Regions from separate parts of the Paenibacillus sp. ClWae2A genome, predicted to be linked through region 2. Evidence: riboswitches for the same ligand, from Rfam matches in the RefSeq annotation. Region 2 holds a riboswitch; each other region holds the start of a gene.
The links. Region 2 has a riboswitch for cyclic di-AMP ahead of QVE09_RS04210 (3D domain-containing protein). Riboswitches for the same ligand answer to the same signal wherever they lie in the genome.

Region 1 (2,202 bases), on a different contig from region 2:
AGAAGATCGCATCACCTATAAATTAACTCACACATCCCCCGTATCCTGGGCCATGACCGATCCCCTGTACACGATCGTGCTGGAGAACCGCCATATGAATAATTTCCTGAAATCCGGACTGGATGAGCAGACGAAGTCCCGCTGGAGCATGAGTGTAACCAAACTAATAGAAGCCATATTCGGAGGTCTGTCATGGTGAGGTGGAAACGGTGAAAGCGAAAATACGTGAAGGCTGGTTTCTCGTCCGTCAGCATATGTTCATTGCCGCACTCTTATTTCTTTATCAACTCATTTGGGGATATTTCTTCTATCGAATGGTACAATCGGCGGTCATCCCACTACTCCTGCGCTATCCAGATGCTGATGCCGGGGAGCTGAGTACACTTTTGTTCAAAATGGAAAGTCAACTTAACCTGTCTACCCATCCGGAGGTTCATCGTTATCTATGGATTCTGGGGGGCATGCTGCTGGCTCGCATGTTGATCAGCCCCCTCATTCAGGCAGGACTGCTCTACTCACTTCAGCACTTTAATTCTACAGAAGAGCGCATCCCCTTCGTCCGCGGAATCAAAAATCTGTGGAAACCGATGCTGCTGCTCCACACCATACGTACTTTATTGATACTTCTGCCCGCCTACTGGCTCATACCGAAGCTTTACTCGATTCTCATGGACGGATTTCATTCCCTTCAATTACTTTTGCCTGGTATACCTTATGTTGCTGCCTGGATTGTATATGGTTGGATCATCCACCATGCCCTGCTCTACATGCAGTTCGGTGTGTCGGCACCAGAAGGAGAAGGCGGCGCTCACGGCACACTCAAAGCGCTCTGGATTGCACTGCGTCATCTCGTCACCGTGATCGGCATTGCACTGCTGCTGGGCGGTATTCATCTGCTTATCTTCGGGGCATTCACTTCAGCCTCATGGTTACTAACAGGACTCACCGGACTTATACTACAACAGACGTATCCACTTGCCAGATGTCTATTGAGCCTGTGGAAAATATGCGCCCATTTCCGGTTATGGCAGTCCAAAACATCCAAAGGTTAGAGCAGATAGTTTAAAAATTGTTACCATCACATGTTAAACTCATGGCCTAATATGTACTTATAAATAGGCAAACCTCAACCTTTCCCCGTCAAAGGTCGAGGTTTTTTTTGCTAAATTTGTTGCTAAACGTTGCCAAAGCCGTACTCCTCTGTTACAATAATCGCAGTGAGTTTTTAGTAACAACTTTGTAATCTTTACATTCATATTTGTAACTACTTAAAATTAAATCGTCATTTCTTGATTTCGCAGGTGCATAACTAGCATAGCCAAATTCCTGGCACCTGGGAAGCGGGGGAACCAGTTATGGGTGAATTGATCTTGCTACAGAGGGATCATAGGGGACCTTCAACCGAATCCTTAAGCTAACCTCGCAGGCGTTGGAAGGGGAATATCTCTTGTTCAAGAAGAAATTAACCGCAGCTGTACTTAGCATCACATTCGCATTATCGCTTGGTGCAGGTAGCGCATTCGCAGATTCTAAGATGGACAAAGTAATTGATTCAGCAATGGGAACTACATATCAAAGTGGAGGAACAACGCTCAACGGCTTTGACTGCTCCGGATTTACACGGTATGTATTCGACAAGTTGGGTATTGATTTGGCTCGCCAATCCAGTTCCCAATTCGACATGGGTGATTCCGTATCCCGCATGGAAATGAGAGCTGGCGATCTGGTATTCTTTAATACAACAGGTAAAGGCGTATCTCATGTAGGAATCTTTGTAGGGGATGGAAAGTTCGCACACTCATCTTCTTCCAAAGGTGTTACGATCAGTGCATTGAGTGAAAACTACTGGGCCAATCGTTATGTTGGCGCGAAACGGATTATGAGCACGGACGCATATGAATCACTGGCCCTTGACTAGGGACAAGCTGAGCAACATGATGCTGTAACCATTAACCATACTGGAACGAAGCAAGAAGCATAACAGAACCGCCCGGTACATTCTCCGCAGGAATGTATCCGGCGGTTTTTTTGTGCTTCAATCCTTATTCATGTTGCAAGTTATACTCGGGGCATATCCTGCGACATCAACAGGTTCATTTTGCGTTCGTTCGTCCGTGCCCTTATGATGTTTTTACCCATCCCGTTATAATATAAACGAAATTACCGGAACTTTTGTTTCATTTTTTTTCTTGGGAAGGAAGA
Region 2 (2,202 bases):
ATAAAAAAGATACATTCCCGAATCAGCTGTCTGGTGGACAGAAACAGCGGATCGCCATTGCTAGAGCATTGGCCATGCAGCCGCATGTGATGCTGTTTGACGAGCCTACGTCGGCACTGGACCCTGAGATGGTCGGCGAAGTGCTGGATGTCATGAAACGTCTTGCAGAAGGCGGAATGACGATGGTCATCGTAACACATGAGATGGGTTTTGCACGTGAAGTGGGAGACCGAATCCTGTTCATGGATGGCGGGGTTATTGTGGAAGAGGGAACACCTGATGAGGTTTTTGGAGCTCCAAAAAATTCACGTACACGTGATTTTCTTGCCAAAGTACTCTAAATGAAGTGATCAAATAGCGTTACTGACTTCGAGTCGGTAACGCTATTTTTTATGGATAATAATCACGTATGGATTCGAAAAAGTAACTTTTCTGTTACCAAATATTAAGGAATCGGGTCGTCCCACATTTCTAAAGTATCCAGTATTCTTACATATGATGACATGTTAAAAACCACTTGGTAAGAATTACTACAAGTTCAGGTTACAAAATTGTGATATATTGAACTCTGCCGAAACTTCCGGACAGGGAGTGCGGGGGATGTAACGATGCAGATTGTGCAGGGGAAGATCTACAGCACACTGCTTGGGGTGAATTAGGGGTACATATCGTTTCAAATGTAATGATGAACCTATAGGGTGGGCTCCTCATCCGAATCCGACAACTAACTTCGCAGGCATAATGAGGGAGGAAGACCATGATTAACAAGAAACGTATAGCCAAAACAGCAGTGGCATTAATGACAACAGCAATGCTCATTCAAGCCGTTCCGGCTCACGCCGATTCAGTTCATGTGGCCAAAGAGGGGGATACCTTCTACACCTTATCGAAACAATACGGAGTAGCAATCAACACATTAGTTAAAGCAAACAACGACATCTCGCCTTACAACATTTATCCTGGTTTGAAAATTACGATTCCCGGTAAGGCAAACAATGTAGCTGCCGCCGCGGCGGAGAGCAAGACCCAAGCCAACACGGTTACCACAGCAAGCTTGGACGTTAACACAGATAACAAAGTGGTTCAAGCCTGGGGTAAAACATTCGATTACAGCAAAGCTGTGAACGTGAAAGCAACGGCATACTCTGCAGATCCGTCTGAAAATGGAGGATGGGGTGCAGTCGATTATTTCGGGAATGACCTTGAACTGGGTACGATTGCAGTTGATCCAAGTGTGATTCCACTTGGAACCAAAGTGCTGGTAACTGGTCACAGCCATCCAGGATTGCCAAAACAGGCTTTTGTAGCCACAGCACGTGATGTGGGCAGTGCAATCAAGGGACACCGTATCGATATCTTCATCCCTGGTAGCAAACAGTCCGTAAGCACATTTGGATTTCAGGATATCGAGTTGTACATTCTGAAGTAGAGCGTAAATTACATCTAATGAATTCAAACAGGGTGTCTGCCAGTCGCTAACTTGCGATTGAACAGGCACCCTTTTAATATTCTCATTTATTTCCTGTCACGGTCATCCTAATCTTTGGCCTTTGGCAATCCCAGCATTTCGTCCAAGGTGACCAGTTCATATCCCCGGTTACGCAGTTCCTCAATAATTTCTGGCAAAGCCTCAATCGTGCCGTTCAGGTTTGATCCTACACCGCCTCCAGCATGTTGCAGAACGATGGAGCCAGGTTTCACGGCAGATAGGATGTTATCCTTCACCTGTTCCTTTGAAAGGCCTTTCCAGTCCAGTGAGTCTACGTTCCAGTTCACAATGCTATAGTGTTGTCTGGCAGCCCATCTCAACTGTTCTTCATTAATGTCTCCATAAGGTGGCCGAATCATCTTGGGCGTATATCCCGCCAAACGTCGAATAATATTCCCGGTATGTAAAATTTGTTTGCGAAAGGCATTCATCGACAGCTTACTGAATTCAGGATGATTGTAGCTGTGATTACCAACCATATGCCCTTCCTTAACGATGCGTTTTACCAGATCGGGATGTTTCTCGGCACGACTACCTACGATGAAGAATGTAGCTCTGACATTGTATTTCTTCAATATATCCAGCACCTGTGGAGTAAACCTTGGATCAGGTACATCATCGAAAGTCAGTGCAACCTTCTTTGTTGAAGGACCATTGGTTTTGAACGTATCGGCATATTTTTGACGTAACTGTCCCAATGTCAGTTGTTCTTC
Region 3 (2,202 bases), on a different contig from region 2:
TGGCAACTGAATTTTTACTTCGGTTAGCAAGTGTGCTGTCGATAAACGAGAAATCACCTTTGCGTGCTGCTACTTCATCCAGCATGATCATTACGTTAATCATGGCATCATCATTGTAAGTAATGTGCTTGTGATATCCAGAGCTTTGGTAAACTTGTGGCCATCCGCCGTTTGAATACTGCATGTTGATCAAAAAGTTAATTCCTTTGATTGCAGCTGTGGAGTATCGCGGATCATTCGTCTTTTTAAATTCCTTCGCCAATCTTCTAATTTCTGAGTATGTAGCCTTGTTGTCTATCGTGGACTTCGCCCACTCTCCACTTGTCTGTTTATAATCCTTCCTCCAACCTCCATCCGGCAGCTGGTTCTTCAAAATATCAGAAATACTCGCTGTAGTACCCGATGCATCCGCAGCAGATACCGTCCCTATAGGGAGAACTGCCATTCCAATTGCTGAGAACACCATCGTACATGCCAGGACAAAAGTAATTATTTTCTTCGCTTTCAAATGTAACACTCTCCTAGGTTCGTTTTTATAAATCTCCCACTTCTACTTTACCTATGATACGTGTCCCCAACCCCCCCTTTTTTTGTATTTTCGCATAATAAAATCAATTTAAATCCAATATATGGATTGGATAATCAGATAATATGCAAAAAATCGATTTTTGTCAATATATGCAACTTAATGAATATAATCTCTCTAATCCTACATAACGGAATAGTTCTTTTAACTCATGACAAACCTATTTATTTATCCAAATTCATCTTAAACGAATCAATAATGACGTTTTTGTCATGAATGATACCCAAACTTGATCCCTTCTTTCATATAAAAACCTTAATTCCGCTAACATTGAGGTATTAAGAAAGGGTTTAAATGGGTTTGACAATTACGCATTTATGCAATATAGTTTCAAATAGTTACAAAAACTTAATTATTCATTGCCGAGTTTCATGTTTGAAAACGGGGGAACCATTTTGGGTGAATTATTCTTATACATAGGAAATATAGGGAACCTTCTACCGAACCCTTAGCTAACTCCGTAGGCATCGAAGGGAGAACATTGATTTTGAAAAAACTGATTATCTCCATTTTTGGAGCAGCTGTATTATTTACATCCGGGGCAACAAGCACAGAGGCAAGCAGTATCAACTCCGTAGTGAACAACATGACAGGTATACCTTACAAATGGGGTGGCACGACTGTAGCCGGCTTCGACTGTTCCGGGTTTATGAGATATATTTTCAACAAATACAGCATTGAATTGCCACGTACTTCGCAACAGCAAGCCAAAGCAGGTACTCCGGTAGCCAAAAGCAATGTTCGGACAGGTGATCTGGTGTTCTTTAATACAACAGGCAAAGGCATTTCACATACAGGTGTATATATCGGCGGCGGACAATTCGCTCACGCCTCCAGCAGCAAAGGTGTAAGCATCACGAAGTTATCGAATCCATACTTCAATGATCGTTACGTAACAGCACGTCGGGTAACTGGACAGTTTATGTACGATAAAATGTTGGGTAAAATGTAATTCACACACAAAAAGGCATCGGTTATTAACCGGATGCCTTTTTTGTACTTAAAAATGTATGTTGCATTGCTTACTAATGCAACGCCTTCTGCACTCGCATCGCACCCTGAGACAGGGCATGTCCTCCTCCAACAGCTCCGGCCACGGCTACGGTCTCCATGATCTCCTGATCTGTGGCACCCTTGGCACGGGCTTCTTCTACATGGTAGAAGGTACATACCTCATTGTTGGCAAACAATCCAATGCCGAGCGCAATTAATTGTTTTGTCTTCGCATCAATCACGCCAGGTTGGAAACATTCTCCGGTAAACTCATGATACGACTTCACCACACCTGGCAGTACATCGCTTAATGCTCCAATCTGATCCTTGTAGGCATAAACTTTATCATTCATCAATGTCATCGCTTGTAGCACACCCTCTCGGCTATAGTTACAGATCTTCCTCACTGTACCTATCTTCTCTCCCAAGTGAGTCAATTATGCCAACAAATCATGGTAATTCCAAACATTTAACGCTTATGGCTCTGCCATAATTATAAACTGTTACTCACTAAGTGGACTCTGGCGCGGCTCGCTGAACAGCTGATATCGGTAACTGCGATCCAGCTTGACGACACGTCTATTCTGACGACGGATAAGTACCTGCTCGCCATCCCAGGCAAC

Region 1: another riboswitch for cyclic di-AMP. It lies ahead of QVE09_RS30710 (C40 family peptidase); the one in region 2 lies ahead of QVE09_RS04210 (3D domain-containing protein).
Region 3: another riboswitch for cyclic di-AMP. It lies ahead of QVE09_RS08385 (C40 family peptidase); the one in region 2 lies ahead of QVE09_RS04210 (3D domain-containing protein).

What each region holds. Positions count from the first base shown of each region.
Region 1 is NZ_JAULSQ010000023.1:18,493-20,694, reverse strand. It holds gene QVE09_RS30720 (M1 family metallopeptidase) at 1-199, shown strand, start outside; gene QVE09_RS30715 (hypothetical protein) at 210-1,052, shown strand; cyclic di-AMP (ydaO/yuaA leader) riboswitch at 1,307-1,444, shown strand; gene QVE09_RS30710 (C40 family peptidase) at 1,448-1,918, shown strand.
Region 2 is NZ_JAULSQ010000001.1:1,017,420-1,019,621, reverse strand. It holds gene QVE09_RS04215 (amino acid ABC transporter ATP-binding protein) at 1-341, shown strand, start outside; cyclic di-AMP (ydaO/yuaA leader) riboswitch at 560-755, shown strand; gene QVE09_RS04210 (3D domain-containing protein) at 758-1,429, shown strand; gene QVE09_RS04205 (polysaccharide deacetylase family protein) at 1,537-2,202, opposite strand, start outside.
Region 3 is NZ_JAULSQ010000002.1:532,354-534,555, forward strand. It holds gene pelA (pectate lyase) at 1-508, opposite strand, end outside; cyclic di-AMP (ydaO/yuaA leader) riboswitch at 937-1,068, shown strand; gene QVE09_RS08385 (C40 family peptidase) at 1,074-1,538, shown strand; gene QVE09_RS08390 (carboxymuconolactone decarboxylase family protein) at 1,612-1,941, opposite strand; gene QVE09_RS08395 (hypothetical protein) at 2,083-2,202, opposite strand, start outside.